4 regions of the Stenotrophomonas sp. STEN087 genome follow, and region 1 is predicted to be linked to each of the others. Evidence: predicted binding sites of a transcription regulator. Region 1 holds the regulator's gene; each other region holds the start of a gene.
What was found. The regulator FliA, encoded in region 1, starts transcription of late flagellar genes. The targets are predictions, from matches to a motif close to TAAAGTTTNNCNNNCNNNGGCCGATAA.

Region 1 (3,740 bases):
GCTGGTGCTGCCGGCCAATACCAGCTTCGGCGACATGGACGAGGTCGTCCGCCGCTTCGGCGCGGCCAACCTGCAGGGCCTGGTGCTGAGCAAGCTGGACGAGACCGGCCGCTTCGGCAACGCCCTTTCGGTGGCGGTCGACCACGCCCTGCCGATCACCTGGGTAACCGATGGCCAGGACGTCCCGGAGGACCTGCACCGGGCCAGTGCAGCCAATCTCGTACTTCGCCTTGAAGATTTGCGCCGAGCGGCCGATATGCCCTGCAACCCGGAGTTGAACCATGCCGTCGCGTGAGTACGCCAAGCTGACCAATACCTTCCCGCTGTCGGCCACCCGCAGCGAGCCGCTCGGCCCTGTCCGCACCATCGCGGTGACCGGCGGCAAGGGCGGCGTGGGCAAGACCAACGTGTCGGCCAACCTGGCCGTGGCGCTGGCGGGCATGGGCAAACGCACCCTGCTGCTGGACGCCGACCTGGGCCTGGCCAACATCGACGTCATCCTTGGCCTGAACCCGAAGTTCACCCTGGCTGACCTGGTCGCCGGCCGCTGCAGCCTGGAGGACGTGATCATCGAGGGCCCCAACGGGGTGCTGGTGGTCCCGGCCGCCTCGGGCCGCCGGCACATGGCCGAACTGGCCCCGGCCGAGCATGTCGGCCTGGTCAACGTGTTCTCCGAGCTGGAACGCGAGCTGGACATCATGGTGGTGGACACCGCCGCCGGCATCACCGATGGCGTGCTGACCTTCTGCCAGGCCGCGCAGGACACCGTGGTGGTGGTCTGCGATGAGCCCGCCTCGATCACCGACGCCTACGCGCTGATCAAGGTGCTCTCGCGCGAACGTGGCGTGGACCGCATCCAGGTGGTGGCCAACATGGTGCGCGACCCCAACGAGGGCCGCGTGCTGTACGAAAAGCTGACCCGCGTCTGCGAGAAGTTCCTCGCCGATGTCTCGCTGAACTACCTGGGCTGCGTGCCGCAGGATGACTGGCTGCGCCTGTCGGTGCAGCGCCAGCAGCCGGTGGTCAAGGCCTACCCGTCCAGCCCGGCCGCGCTGGCGATCACCGAGATCGCCCGCCGCACCGCCCGCTGGCAGGCGCCGACCGAACCGCGTGGCGGCGTCGAGTTCTTCCTCGAACGCATCCTCAAGCAGCGTGGGGTGACCGTATGAAAGGTGCAGCCCAGTACAAGGAAGTCCAGCGCGCCAGCGCGACCGATGTCATCGCCCAGCATTCCGACCTGGTGCGGCGCATCGCCCACCACCTGGCGGCGCGACTGCCGGCCAGCGTCGAGGTGGACGACCTGATCCAGGCCGGCATGATGGGCCTGATCGAAGCCTCGCGCAGCTATGACGCCGACCAGGGCGCGTCGTTCGAGACCTACGCCTCGATCCGCATCCGCGGCTCGATGATCGACGAGATCCGCCGTGGTGACTGGGTACCGCGCTCGGTGCACCGCCGTGCCCGCGACGCCGCCGCCACCATCCGCCGACTGGAGCAGAGCAGCGGCCGCGCCGCCAGCGCCACCGAAGTGGCCGCGGCGATGGACATGCCCCTGCCCGAGTACCTGCGCCTGATGGAAGACGCCTCGCGTGGCCAGGTGCTGAGCCTGGAATCGCGCATCGAGGACCAAGGCGAGCTGGACACCGTCGCCCAGGGCGGCCCGACCCCGCAGCAGGTACTGGAACGCGGTGAATTCGGCCGCGAACTGGGCAAGGCGATCGGCCACCTGCCCGAACGCGAGCAGCTGGTGCTCTCGCTCTACTACGAGCAGGAGCTGAACCTGAAGGAGATCGGCGCGGTGCTCGGCGTGAGCGAATCGCGGGTCTGCCAGATCCACGGCCAGGCCGTGCTGCGCCTGCGCGGCCGGCTGAAGGTTTTCGAGGCGGCCGACGCCGGCCTCGAGCAATGAACATGCGCGAGGCGGCTGCCCCCGGCCGCCCGCAGCGAACAACAAAGGAACTCTGCTTTGAACAAGAACATGCGCATCCTGATCGTTGACGATTTCTCGACCATGCGTCGCATCGTCAAGAACCTGCTGGGCGATCTGGGCTTCACCAACACCGCCGAAGCCGAGGACGGGCATGCCGCGCTGTCGTTGCTGCAGAGCCAGCCGTTCGATTTCGTGGTCACCGACTGGAACATGCCGGTGATGACCGGCATCGAGCTGCTCAAGGCGATCCGCGCCGATGCCAAGCTGAAGACGTTGCCGGTGCTGATGGTGACCGCCGAAGCCAAGCGCGAGCAGATCATCGAAGCGGCCCAGAGCGGCGTCAACGGCTACATCATCAAGCCGTTCACCGCGCAGACCCTGGAAGAGAAGCTCGGCAAGATCTTCGAACGCCTGGCAGCGAGCGCCTGATGGACGCCCAGGTCGACAGAAGCGCCCTCGCCCTGCGCCTGCAGGAGGCCCTGGATGCATTGGAGTCGGGTGACGAGACCGCCTGGCGCCAGCGCATCGACAGCTTGGTGGCCGCGCGTACCCAGCCGATGATGAGCGGCCTTTCGCGGCTGGCCCGCGAGCTGGGCCAGGCCCTGGGCGAACTGCCGACCGTGCCCGACGAGGCCGGCGAGCTGGACGATGCCTGCGCACGCCTGGACCACGTGGTGGCGATGACCGAACAGGCCACCCACCGCACCCTGGACCTGGCCGAGGAATGCCGCGCCCTGACCGAACAGCTGCGTGCCGATGGCCTGCAGCCGGGCCAGGACGAACAGCTTGAGCGCATCCGCCACAACCTGACCGAGATCGCCCTGACCCAGAGCTACCAGGACCTGACCGGGCAGATCATCCGTCGCGTGGTCGGCATCGTCCGCCGCGTGCACGAAGGCTTCGGCGCGCTCGGCCTGCCGCCGGAACAGCATCGCACCGACCCGGAACTTGCCGGGCCGGCACTGAAGGGACTGGACCGCCACGCGGTTTCGCAGAACGACGCCGACGACCTTCTGTCGGACCTGGGGCTGTAAGCATGAGCGCGGTTGCCGACGACATCACTGCCGATTTCATCATCGAGGCCCAGGAAATCCTGGATCGCCTGGGCGAACAGCTGGTGTCGCTGGAACAGGCACCGCAGGACAACGACCAGCTCAACGCGGTGTTCCGTGGTTACCACACGCTGAAGGGTGGCGCCGGCTTCCTCGGCATTACCGCCATGGTCGAGCTGTGCCATGCGGCGGAAGAAGCGCTGGGCGCCGCGCGTGCCGGCCAGGCCGTGCTGCAGGCCCATCACTTCGATGCCGCCCAGCAGTCGCTGGACTACCTGCAGTCGATGCTCGACGCGGTGTCGTCGGGCACCGAGCCCGGTTATGCGCCGCCGGAACTGATCGCCCAGTTCGACGTGCACGGTGGCGCCAGCCCCGCTGCGGGCGCCGCCACGGCGGCCGCGCCGGCTGCTGCAGGCGGCGACCTGATCACCGACGACGAGTTCGAGGCGCTGCTCGACCAGCTGCACGGCGGCAATGCCCCGACCGCGGTCGCACCGCCGAAGAAGGCCGACGACGGCCTGATCAGCGAAGACGAATTCGAAGCCCTGCTCGACCAGTTGCATGGCGGTGCCGTGCCCGGCGCCAAGCCGGTGGCTGCGGTACCGGTCGCGGCCCCGCCGGCACCGGCACCTGCGCCGCGTGCGCCGGCCAAGCCGGCGGCGAACAAGCCGGTGGCCGAAGCCGAACACACCGTGCGCGTGGATACCAAGCGCCTGGACGCCATCGTCAACCTGATTGGCGAACTGGTGCTGTCACGG
Region 2 (3,740 bases), on a different contig from region 1:
CATCAACACCAACGTGATGTCGCTCAATGCCCAGCGCAACCTGACGACCAGCGGCAACAGCCTGGCCACCAGTATCCAGCGCCTGTCGTCGGGCCTGCGCATCAACAGCGCAAAGGACGATGCCGCCGGCTTGGCGATCTCCGAGCGATTCACCACCCAGATCCGCGGCCTGGACGTGGCCGTGCGCAACGCAAACGATGGCATTTCGCTGGCGCAGACCGCCGAAGGCGCGCTGTCGGAAATCGGCAACAACCTGCAGCGCATCCGTGAACTTGCCGTGCAGGCCTCCAACGGCACCAACAGCCAGACCGACCGCGAAGCTCTGGACAAGGAAGTGGCGCAGCTGAAGTCGGAAATCCAGCGCGTTGCCGAGCAGACCAACTTCAACGGAACCAAGCTGCTGGATGGTTCGTTCGCAGGCGTCGCCTTCCAGGTGGGTGCCAACGCCGGTGAAACCATCTCCATCAGCAGCATTGCCAATGCGCAGCTGGCCACCCTGGGCGGCGAGACCACCCGCTTCAGCGCCAACGTGCTGGCGAGCAGCATCACCGACTTGGACGCTGTGCCGGCAGGTGGCCTGACCATCAACGGCGTCGACGTGGGTGCCATCGACGCAGCGGCCAACTCGCAGGAGCGGTCCAGCCAGGTCGTGGAAGCCATCAACCGCGTGTCGTCGCAGACCAAGGTCGGCGCCTCGTACAACGCAACCACCGGCGAAATCACCCTGACCGGCAGCGCCAACTTCACCATCGCCGGTACCGCGACCGCCGACGCAGTGGGCGTCGCCGGCGTGACCCCCACCGACACTACCACCACGGGCCTGGGCGCCCTGAACGTGAACAGCTTCGCTTCGGCACAGATGGCCATCGATCAGATCGACAACGCGCTGAAGGAAGTAAACACCGCCCGTGCCGACCTCGGTGCCGTGCAGAACCGGTTCACCTCCACCATCGTGAATCTGCAGACCACCTCAGAAAACATGTCCGCTGCGCGCAGCCGCATTCGTGACACCGACTACGCAAAGGAAACCGCCGAACTGACCCGCAACCAGATCCTGCAGCAGGCAGGTACGGCGATGCTGGCCCAGGCCAATACCTCCCCGCAGTCGGTGATGACGCTGCTGCAGCAGTAAACGCGGGTGCAGTGAACCCACGGAGGGGGCCCTTCTCAGGGCCCTTTTCGTTTCTGCGGGGCCGGCTGGCAGGCGGCTTTCGCAAAATTTGCGTACAGGGGCCTAAAGCGTGGATGGGCACTGCCGTTATTGATTTCAGCAGCGGCAAGGTCAGTCCCCTCTGCGAAAGGTCCGGCGACACCTTGCCGGTTCATACGCCCTAAAGGAAGAAGCCACCATGGCACAAGTCATCAACACCAATGTTATGTCGCTGAACGCCCAGCGCAACCTGTCCTCCAGCGGCAGCAGCCTGGCGACCAGCATTCAGCGCCTGTCCTCGGGCCTGCGCATCAACAGCGCCAAGGACGACGCAGCCGGCCTGGCCATCTCCGAGCGCTTCACCTCGCAGATCCGCGGCTTGGACCAGGCTGTCCGCAACGCCAACGACGGCATTTCGCTGGCGCAGACCGCTGAAGGCGCGCTGTCGGAAATCGGCAACAACCTGCAGCGTATCCGTGAGTTGGCCGTGCAGGCCTCCAACGGCACCAACAGCCAGACCGACCGTGATGCACTGGACAAGGAAGTTACGCAGCTGAAGGCTGAAATCCAGCGCGTTTCCGAACAGACCAACTTCAACGGCACCAAGCTGCTGAATGGTTCGTTCTCCGGCGTCGCCTTCCAGGTCGGTGCAAACGCAGGCGAAACCATTTCGATCTCCAGCATCGCCAACGCGCAGGTTGCCGTGCTGGGCGGCACCACCAGCCGCTTCACCGCCAATGTCGACTCCGGCGACATCACCGTCCTGACGGCCCAGGCTGCCGGCAGCCTGACCATCAATGGCACCGACGTGGGCGCTATTGATGCTGCTGCCAACGCGCAGGAGCGCGCTGGCCAGGTTGTTGAGGCGATCAACCGCGTTTCCTCGCAGACCAAGGTTTCGGCTTCGTACGACACCACCACTGGTGAAATCACCATGACCAGTGCCGCGACCTTCACCGTTGCAGGCACCGGCGATGCAGATGCCCTGGGCGTGATTGGCGCCACCGCTGGCGCTGCCAGCCAGACCGGTATTGCCGGCCTGAACGTGAGCGGCTTCGCCTCGGCGCAGATGGCCATCGACCAGATCGACAACGCCCTGAAGGAAGTGAACACCGCCCGCGCCGACCTGGGTGCCATCCAGAACCGCTTCAGCTCGGTCGTCACCAACCTGCAGACCAGCTCGGAAAACATGTCCGCTTCGCGCAGCCGTATCCGTGACACCGACTATGCCAAGGAAACCGCGGAACTGACCCGCAACCAGATCCTGCAGCAGGCCGGTACCGCAATGCTGGCCCAGGCCAACAGCTCCTCGCAGAGCGTGCTGAGCCTGCTCCAGTAACGGAACGCAAGCCAGAAGAACCACGAGGCCCGCGCAAGCGGGCCTCTTGCGTTCTGGCATGGGCCTTGCAGGCCGCTGTGCATGGGGCGGCCCTAAAGACGCTGGCCGCTCCTGCCGATAATCTCTGCGTGCGCGCATCGCGCGCTTTCCACCCAAGGACCTCCCATGGCCACCTCCTCCCTCTACTCGATCGGTTCGGGCCTCGACATCCCCACCCTGGTCTCGCAGCTTGTCGCCGCTGAACGCGCGCCTGCCGAGAACCGCATCAATGCGGCGGGCACGGCCGCCACAGCCAAGGTTTCCGCGCTGGGCAACATCAAGAGCGCCATGGACAACCTGCAGACCGCGCTGACCAACCTGACCAAGGACACGGATAGCCGCACCCGCAAGGCCACCGTCGCCGATGGTTCCGGCTTCACCGCAAGTGCAGGCACCGGCGCTTCGATCGGCAGTTACGACATCGAGGTGGTGAGCCTGGCCACCAGCCAGAAGCTCAGCTCGAGCGCATTCAGCAAAACCGAAACCGTCGGCGAAGGGTCCCTCAGCATTGCCTATGGCAGCAAGACCCTCAACATCGACGTCGCGGCAGGTCACACGCTGTCCGACATCGCCAAGTCGATCAATGCTGCTGCAGGGGGCAAGGGTGTCACTGCCTCCGTCGTGACCGCCGACGATGGACAGCACCTTGTCCTGACTGCACTGGACAGCGGCACCGCCGGCAAGCTCACGATCACGGCCGATGGCGCTGGCCGAATCGGCGAGCTCGCCTTCGATGGCCAGGGCGGCGCAGGCATGACCGAGACGATCAAGGCCGCCGACGCGGTGATCAAGGTCGATGGCCAGACCCGCACCTCCAGCTCGAACACACTGACCGACGTCATCCCCGACGTTACGCTGACATTGAGCGCCGTGACTACCGGCGGCGCCAAAACGCTGACAGTCAAGGAAGACAACACCGTACTGAAGACCGACCTGCAGGCGCTGGTCACCACCTACAACAGCGTCCAGTCGATCCTCAAGTCGTCCAGCGCATTCAACGTAACTGCAGGAACCAGCTCGGCGCTGACCGGGGACTCGATGGTGCGCGGCGCACAGACCCAGCTGCGCAACCTGGTCAGCACAAACGTGGCCGACCTCAAGACCTTGGGCGTCGCCATCGCAACCGACGGCACGCTGACCTTCGACAGCGCCGCATTTGATACGGGCATTGCCAAGGACCCGACGGCCGCAACGCGTGTGTTCGGCGCTGAC
Region 3 (3,740 bases), on a different contig from region 1:
GGTGGCCGGGGTCGTCACGCTGCGCAGTGCCTGGGGGACCTGCAGGTTGCCGTCGATTTTCTGGCTCATGGGGTGTCCTGGAGTTGCCGTTCACAAGGGATAACGGCCGCTGGGCCGTGATCTTTAGGGAAATCTCTTACTTTTTCAACGCGCCACGATTACGTCACCATGGGCGTCCACGGTCCCCTGCACGATGCGGCGGGAGGACAGGTTCTCTACCGAAACACGGTCGTTCTCGCCCGCATCGCCCATCGCCCGGCCGGCAATGCGCACCTCGACCGAACCACGCCGCGACACCAGAGCCACGTTGTCTCCTCGCTTGATGAGACGTTCGGTGACCAGGTCGTTGGCCGACAGCAGGCTTCCGGCCTGCAGGGGCCGACGGGCAATGCGACCGACCGCCGCGGCGGGATCGGACAGCACGGCACCGGCGATCCGTGCGGCGTCACGCTGGACAGTGCTGATATCGGCCGCGGCCAGGGTTTCTCCAGTGGCAATGCCACGGGTGAGCACCAGCACGGCCTGGTTGTGGCGCACCTTCACCGGCACGAACAGGCGCCAACCGCCTGGATCGGGGCAGCTGACCTCCACCGTGGTGTTGGCGGTGGGCTGCACCTGCAGGGCCGACCCGCAGCGCGGCAGGCGCATTGCATCGGCCACCACGGCCTCGCCCTCGGCGCCGGCTGGCAGGGTCGACAGCGCCGCTGTACGGATGCTGGCGACCGGCTGCCAGCCGGTGGCGGCCGCCCATGGCGAGACAAACGCCAGGGCGATGGCCAATAGAGATGTGATCCGGCGCATGGCGCCTCCTGTTCGGTAAGACCTGGCCGGGTGCGTGCAAGTGGCGTGCCAGAGGCTCTTGTAAAGTCGAGCCGTGCTCGACTGCTTTGGACATGAATGCCAGTCGAGCATGGCTCGACTCTACAAAAGCGCTCAAGTTCGGCCGCCCCCACGCCGATACAGCAGCCATGTCCCATGACCTGCTCAACCGGATCGACCAGCGGACCCGACTGGCCGGCCACAATCGCCTGGCGCTGCTGCTGTTCCGTCTCGGCGGACGTCAGCTTTTTGGCGTCAACGTCTTCAAGGTGCAGGAAGTCCTGCGCCGCCCGGAGCTGTTCCAGGTGCCCGGCCTGCCCGGCCAGTTCGCCGGCGTGGCCGACGTGCGGGGCCGCTCGGTGCCGGTGCTGGACCTGGGCCTGGCCATCGGCCACCCCGAGCGTGAGCCGGACGCGGACACTGCCCCCGGCTACCTGGTGGTGACCGAGTTCAACCGCTCCATCCAGGGCTTCCTGGTGAGCGGGGTCGAGCGCATCGTCAACATCGCGGTGGAGGACATCCACCCGCCGCCGGAGCTGGGCGCCGAATCGAGCTACCTGACCGCGGTGACCCGCTTCCAGGGCGACCTGATCCAGGTGATCGACGTGGAAAGCGTGCTGGCCGACATCGCCCAGATCCGTGGCGAGGCGGTGCTGGACCCGACCATGGCCATGCCCGCCGACGCCCCGCAGCTGCAGGTGCTGGTGGTGGACGACTCGCGCGTGGCCCGCCAGCAGATCCGCAGCGTGCTGGACCAGCTGGGGGTGGGCGCCACCCTGCTGTCCGATGGCAAGCAGGCGCTGGACCACCTGCTGCAGATCCACGCCTCGGGCGAAAACCCGGCCGACCGCTACGCCATGGTGATCTCGGACATCGAGATGCCCGCCATGGACGGATACACGCTGACGACGGAAATCCGGCGCCACGCCGGCCTGTCCGGGCTGTATGTGCTGCTGCACACCTCCCTGTCCGGCGTATTCAACAATGCGATGGTGGAACGCGTGGGCGCCAACGCCTTCGTGGCCAAGTACTCGCCGCACGAGCTGGCCGACTTCGTGCTGGACCGCCTGCGCAAGGTGGCGATGGCGGCGTAAGGCCGCCTGATCCGGCCATGGCGGGCTGACGCCGCCAGCTCCCGTAGTTGGGGGGGCGGGGGCGCGGGGGGGGGGGGGGGGGGGGGGGGGGGGCGGGGCCTCCTCCCCCGGCGGCGCCCCCCCCCCCCCCCCCCCACTACCCTCCTCTGCTTTGGCACACCCCTTGCAGCTTCCCGGGCATCGTTCCCGTGGGAGTGCACCGTGCGCAACCTGATTACCGACTACCTGGGCGTGCATGCCCAGGCCATGCCGTTGCGCGAACAGCGGATGAAGCTGATCGCCAGCAACCTCGGCAATGCCGACACTCCCGGCTACAAGGCCCAGGACCTGGACTTCGACGCCGCCCTGCGCAATGCCCAGGGGCTGGACGCCAACGGCCTGATGACCACCACGAACGAGCAGCACTACGAGATCAGTAGTGGCCTGAACCCGTTCCAGGTGGCCCGCGAGGGCGTGCAGCCCAGCCTGGACGGCAACACCGTCGACCCCGATGCCGAGCGTGCCGCCTATGGCCGCGCCGCGCTGGAATACCGTGCCTCGCTCAGCTTCGTCGAGAGCAAGGTCCGTTCCATGCTCACCGCGATCACGGGGCAGTAAGCCATGAGCAACCTGCCGATCTTCGATATCGCCGGCTCCGCACTGCAGGCGCAGTCGGTGCGCATGAGCACCATCGCCTCCAACCTTTCCAACGCCGACAGCATCGCCGGCTCGGCCGACGCGGTCTACAAGCCGCTGGAGCCGATCTTCCAGGCCGTGACCAGCAAGACCGATCCGAACGTCACCTCGGTGCAGGTCAAGGAAATCACCCAGAGCGATGCGGCGCCGATCAAGCGCTACGAGCCCGGCCATCCGCTGGCCGATGCCGATGGCTACATCTACCAGCCCGACGTCGATCCGGTGGCGCAGATGGTCAACCTGATCTCGACCTCGCGCAATTACCAGGCGGGCGTGGAGATGTTGACCACCGCCAAGGAACTGGCCGTGGCCACCCTGACCATGGGCCGCTGAGGCGCGCCCGCTAGGAGTACAGCATGACCACCGTCACCACCCAGACCAGCCAGGACGTCTACGCCGCACTCGGCTTGACCGCGCCCAACAGCAACGCAAGCACGCGCAAGAGCACCCTCGACCAGGCGGATTTCCTGCGCCTGATGACCGAGCAGCTGCAGCACCAGGATCCGCTGAAGCCGATGGACAACACGCAGATGGTCGCGCAGATGGCGCAGATGTCCACCGTGCAGGGCATCACCGATCTGAACACCACCGTGCAGGGTTTCCAGCAGTCGATGGCCAGTGACCAGGTGCTGCGTGGTGCGGCACTGGTCGGCCATGAAGTGCTGGTGCCCTCCACCAAGATGGTGCTGGGCGACGAAGGCGGCGCCAGCGGCGTGGTTGCCGCGCCGGGCGCCGGCATCGTCAACGTGACCGTGAAGGACGCCAACGGCGCCACCGTCACCCAGCTGAGCGTTGAAGCCAGCGCCGCCGGCGAAACCGCGTTCGAGTGGGACGGCAAGGATGCAAGCGGCAATCGCGTTGCCGCAGGCGACTACACGATCACCGCAACGCACACCGATACCGCCGGCGCGGAAACCACCCTGTCCACCTATGTGCAGGCGCCGGTTGAGAGCGTGACCGTGGGTTCGGACGGCCTCTACCTGAACCTCAAGGGCCTGGGCACGGCCCCGATCGACTACGTGCTCCGCGTCAGCTGAGCCGCACACCCCGAATCCACCAGGAGCATCCCATGGGCTTCAACATCTCGCTGTCCGGCATCAACGCCGCCAATACCGACCTGAGCGTCACCGCCAACAACGTCGCCAACGTCAA
Region 4 (3,740 bases), on a different contig from region 1:
GGTGCAGGTGACCGGCGTGGCCGAGTCGTGGATGCCGCTGGCCGTGGGTGTGTTCGGCATCGGCGCGATCATCGGCAACATCGCCGGTGGCTGGCTGGTGGACAAGTTCCACTTCAACGCCGCCGCCGTCGTGCTGGTGTGGTCCATCGTGATGCTGCTGCTGTACCCGCTGGCCGCGCAGTCGGTGTGGACCATCGGCCCGATGATCATCACCGTGGGCACCATGGGTGCGCTGGCCGCCGTGCTGCAGACCCGCCTGATGGACGTGGCCGGCGAGGCGCAGACGCTGGCCGCCGCCTCCAACCACGCGGCGTTCAATACCGCCAACGCGCTGGGCCCGTGGCTGGGCGGCATGGCCATCAGCGCCGGCTTCAGCCCGGCCACCACCGGTTATGTCGGTGCCGCCACCGCCATCGGCGGCCTGCTGCTGTGGGGCGTGTCGATGCTGGTCGACCGCCGCCGCAAGGCCGCTTGAGGTCCTGCACGCAGCCCTTGCCGGTGGCAGGGGCTGTTGCCACGCGGCTGGATTTGACCTCGCCGCCGCATCGGGCTGACGGTGCCGTCACAGGGGAAAGTGTGACGATGAATACACCTTCTTCCTGGCACCCCCTTCCCCATGTCGGACACCGGTCATTTCGCCATTCTCGCCTTCGAGGCCGTCTTCAACATGGCCGGCGGGGTGGAACGCATCACGTCGCTGACGGTGACCTGCAACCACTGCGAGGCCACGACCTCGTCCACCGAAGGCAACCTGCTGCACCTGCCCGGCGGCACCCTCTTCCGTTGTGACGACTGCGGTTGCCACCAGGCCGTGAGCAATGCCCGCGTGGCCGACTGGCAGCTGCCGCGCGTGTTGGGTGTATGAACATGGACGCGCCGCTGACCGATGCACAGCGCCGGATCCTGCAGGCCATTGCCGATGCGGAACGCGTGGACAGTGACGCCGCCACCTGGGCGGTGAAGGCAGGCCTTGCCGTGCAGGCGGAAGACGGCGACATCGACCTGACCCCGCGCGGACGCGACCTGCTGCAGGGACATCCGCCGCGCTGAGGCGGCGACGGAGCGGGCATGCGGCGTTTCGTGCAGGCCTTCGTGGATGTGGACAGCTTTGCTGCTGCCCTGCCCGGCGACGTGTCGGCAGCACTGGCGACGGCGGATGCGCGCTACAACATCGGCAAGGACGGCCACGCCTGGGTCTGGGCCGCCGGCGCGGCCGATGCGAAGACCACGACGGTCGTTGCAGAGATGCAGTGGGGCCTGGTGCCGCGCTGGTCGAAGCAGCCGTCCACGCCCTACACCACGGTGACTGCCCGGCTGGAACGCGCCCCGCGCAGCCGCATCTTTGCCGATGCCTGGAGCAAGCGTCGCTGCATCGTGCCCATGACGGGCTATTTCAAATGGGACCGGCAGCGACGACCACCGTGGCCGATGTTCGTCCAGCGACAGGATGGGGTGGCGCTGCTGGCGGCCGGCTTATGGGAGCACTGGCAGGACGAGGCCGGCGACATGCGCGACACATTCTCGATCCTGACCGATGGCAATCCGGCGATCCCGGCCCCGCTGTCTGCCGATGGGCCGGTGTTTGTGGAGCCCGCGGCTGCCGCGGCTTGGCTGAGGGGCGAGCTGACCACCCCGGCGCAGCTGCGACGGCACGCGCATACCGCGGCGCTCGAGGCTGCGTATGTCGGCCTGGGCATCCGCGACCCGCGTCGCGATGACTACACCCTGCTGGAGCCGGTAGACCCCGACGTTGCGGGTGCCGACGATGCGCTGCCCGACTGGGATGGCGATGCGCTGGATGACGATGCGTGAGTGATGGGCCCGGGGTCGGATCCCTTGCCAAAGGCAAGGGCTCTGACCCCAACGCCTGGCCGGAGATCCGGGTTCAGAGCCCTTTCCGTTGGAAAGGGATCCGACCCCTTCGCTCGACCGCAAGCCTGGGGTCGGATCCCTTGCCGCAGGCAAGGGCTCTGACCCCTTCGTCGCGCTCCCGCTGAACCGCAAAAAACACATGGCGTGGATGTGGCTTGCTGCACAGTGCAGCCCATGCATCACCGCCCTGCCCCTGCCCGCCATGATGCCGTCGCCCTGCAGGCAGGAATGCTGGGCAGCGTGCTGGGCGTGGGCCTGTTCAAAGCACTGGCGATGTCCGGCGTGGTGTCCGGCTCGCTGATGGGCATGGGCCTGTGGCTGCTGGCCTGCGTCCTGCTGGGCGCCTGGGCATTGGCCGCGGGCCTCGCCTGCCTGGCCCTGAGTCGGCGGGTGTTCGTGCTGATGCTCGCGCTGTCGGCGGTGTTCGTGCTCTGCATTGCCTGATCCGCAGGCGCTTCCAGAAAAATCCGAACTGCGGCGCTAAAGCTTCAGCCTGCGCCGCCGCTACCGTTGTACTGCTTGCCGGGACTCTCTCCTGTGCAGACACGCCCGGCAGTCGGGCCTACAAAGACTACCGGACTTCACAAAATGTACACGCTGCGCCGCTTCAAGGTTGGCACCCGCCTCACTGCGGGCTTTTCCATCCTGCTTCTTCTGATCGCCACCATTCTTGCGATCGCCCTGCACAGCAACTACCAGCAGCGCCAACAGTTCGACAACGCGGTGAACGTGCGCGTGACCCGCATGGGCGAGCTGTACGACATGCTCATCATCAACAAGGAGCTGCTGCTCCTGCGCCGCGACATGCTGATCAAGCGCGGCCAGGGGCTGGAGGCCGATCTGGCGAAGGCGCACGCAATGTCGGAACGCTATGACCAGATCTGGGCCCACTTCACCGAGCGCCCGGCCACCAGCCCGCTGGCCGAATCGATGCGCGGCAAGGTCGCGCAGAAGCAGCAGGCCACCGTCGCACTCAACCGCGACCTGGATGCAGCGATGCAGGCCGGCGACTTCGATGCCGCCAGCACCGAGCTGCTGACCCGCGCTGGCCCCGCGGCTGCCGACTGGAACGCGGCGCTCGCCGAGTTCGCCGATCTGCAGCAGAAACTGGTGGAAGAAGCCGCCCGGGACATGCAGGCGCTGGCCGCCAGGACCACGGCACTGCTCAGCCTGTTCGGCGTCCTCAGCCTGGGCCTGGGCATCATCGCGGCGTGGTTGATCTCGCGTAGCCTGACCCGCCCGCTGGCCCAGGTGCAGGCGTCGATCAATGCGGTCACCCGCGGCGACCTCAGCGTCCGTCACCAGGATGACAACCCCGATGAAGTGGGCCAGATGCTGCGGGCCACCGACAGCATGGTCGGCCTGCTGCAGCGCTTCTCGCAGCAGACCCAGCTGATGATCGGCAAGCATGCCGCCGAGGACATCAGCCACCGCATGCCGGTGGATTTCCCCGGCGTCTACGGCGAACTGGCGGAGGGCATGAACACGATGGTGTTCGAGCATCTGGAGGCGATCGTCGATGCCATCGACGTGCTGAACCAGTACGCGCAGGGTGACCTGAGCCGGGACGCACGACGCCTGCCGGGCAGCCGCGCGATCCTGCACGAATCGATGGATGCGGCCAAGGCCAGCCTGCATGCGATCAATCAGGATATCCAGCGTCTGGCGACGGCGGCAGCGGCCGGCGATTTCAGCGTGCGTGGCGATGCCACGGCCTACCGTCACGATTTCCGCCGCATGATTGAAGACCTCAACCGCCTGATGGCCACCGCTGACGGCAGCCTCGGCGCGTTGTCCAAGGTGCTTGGTGCCATGGCCGAAGGGGATCTGACCCGCCGTATCGAGGGCGACTTCCAGGGTGTGTTCGC

Region 2: the regulator FliA is predicted to act here: its motif matches at 1,236-1,262, upstream of ACVOK1_RS14760 (flagellin).
Region 3: the regulator FliA is predicted to act here: its motif matches at 935-961, upstream of ACVOK1_RS14825 (chemotaxis protein).
Region 4: the regulator FliA is predicted to act here: its motif matches at 2,354-2,380, upstream of ACVOK1_RS15855 (methyl-accepting chemotaxis protein).

What each region holds. Positions count from the first base shown of each region.
Region 1 covers NZ_JBRRCR010000043.1:18,531-22,270, forward strand. Annotated here, with positions in the region: gene flhF (flagellar biosynthesis GTPase FlhF) at 1-295, shown strand, start outside; gene ACVOK1_RS12645 (MinD/ParA family ATP-binding protein) at 282-1,169, shown strand; gene ACVOK1_RS12650 (RNA polymerase sigma factor FliA) at 1,166-1,909, shown strand; gene cheY (chemotaxis response regulator CheY) at 1,967-2,359, shown strand; gene ACVOK1_RS12660 (protein phosphatase CheZ) at 2,359-2,964, shown strand; gene ACVOK1_RS12665 (chemotaxis protein CheA) at 2,967-3,740, shown strand, end outside.
Region 2 covers NZ_JBRRCR010000060.1:6,835-10,574, reverse strand. Annotated here, with positions in the region: gene ACVOK1_RS14765 (flagellin) at 1-1,132, shown strand, start outside; gene ACVOK1_RS14760 (flagellin) at 1,350-2,489, shown strand; gene fliD (flagellar filament capping protein FliD) at 2,655-3,740, shown strand, end outside.
Region 3 covers NZ_JBRRCR010000060.1:19,630-23,369, reverse strand. Annotated here, with positions in the region: gene flgM (flagellar biosynthesis anti-sigma factor FlgM) at 1-69, opposite strand, end outside; gene flgA (flagellar basal body P-ring formation chaperone FlgA) at 145-801, opposite strand; gene ACVOK1_RS14825 (chemotaxis protein) at 969-1,913, shown strand; gene flgB (flagellar basal body rod protein FlgB) at 2,115-2,510, shown strand; gene flgC (flagellar basal body rod protein FlgC) at 2,514-2,921, shown strand; gene ACVOK1_RS14810 (flagellar hook assembly protein FlgD) at 2,945-3,625, shown strand; gene flgE (flagellar hook protein FlgE) at 3,658-3,740, shown strand, end outside.
Region 4 covers NZ_JBRRCR010000069.1:16,019-19,758, forward strand. Annotated here, with positions in the region: gene ACVOK1_RS15830 (MFS transporter) at 1-475, shown strand, start outside; gene ACVOK1_RS15835 (hypothetical protein) at 617-865, shown strand; gene ACVOK1_RS15840 (hypothetical protein) at 868-1,050, shown strand; gene ACVOK1_RS15845 (SOS response-associated peptidase) at 1,069-1,812, shown strand; gene ACVOK1_RS15850 (hypothetical protein) at 2,047-2,316, shown strand; gene ACVOK1_RS15855 (methyl-accepting chemotaxis protein) at 2,461-3,740, shown strand, end outside.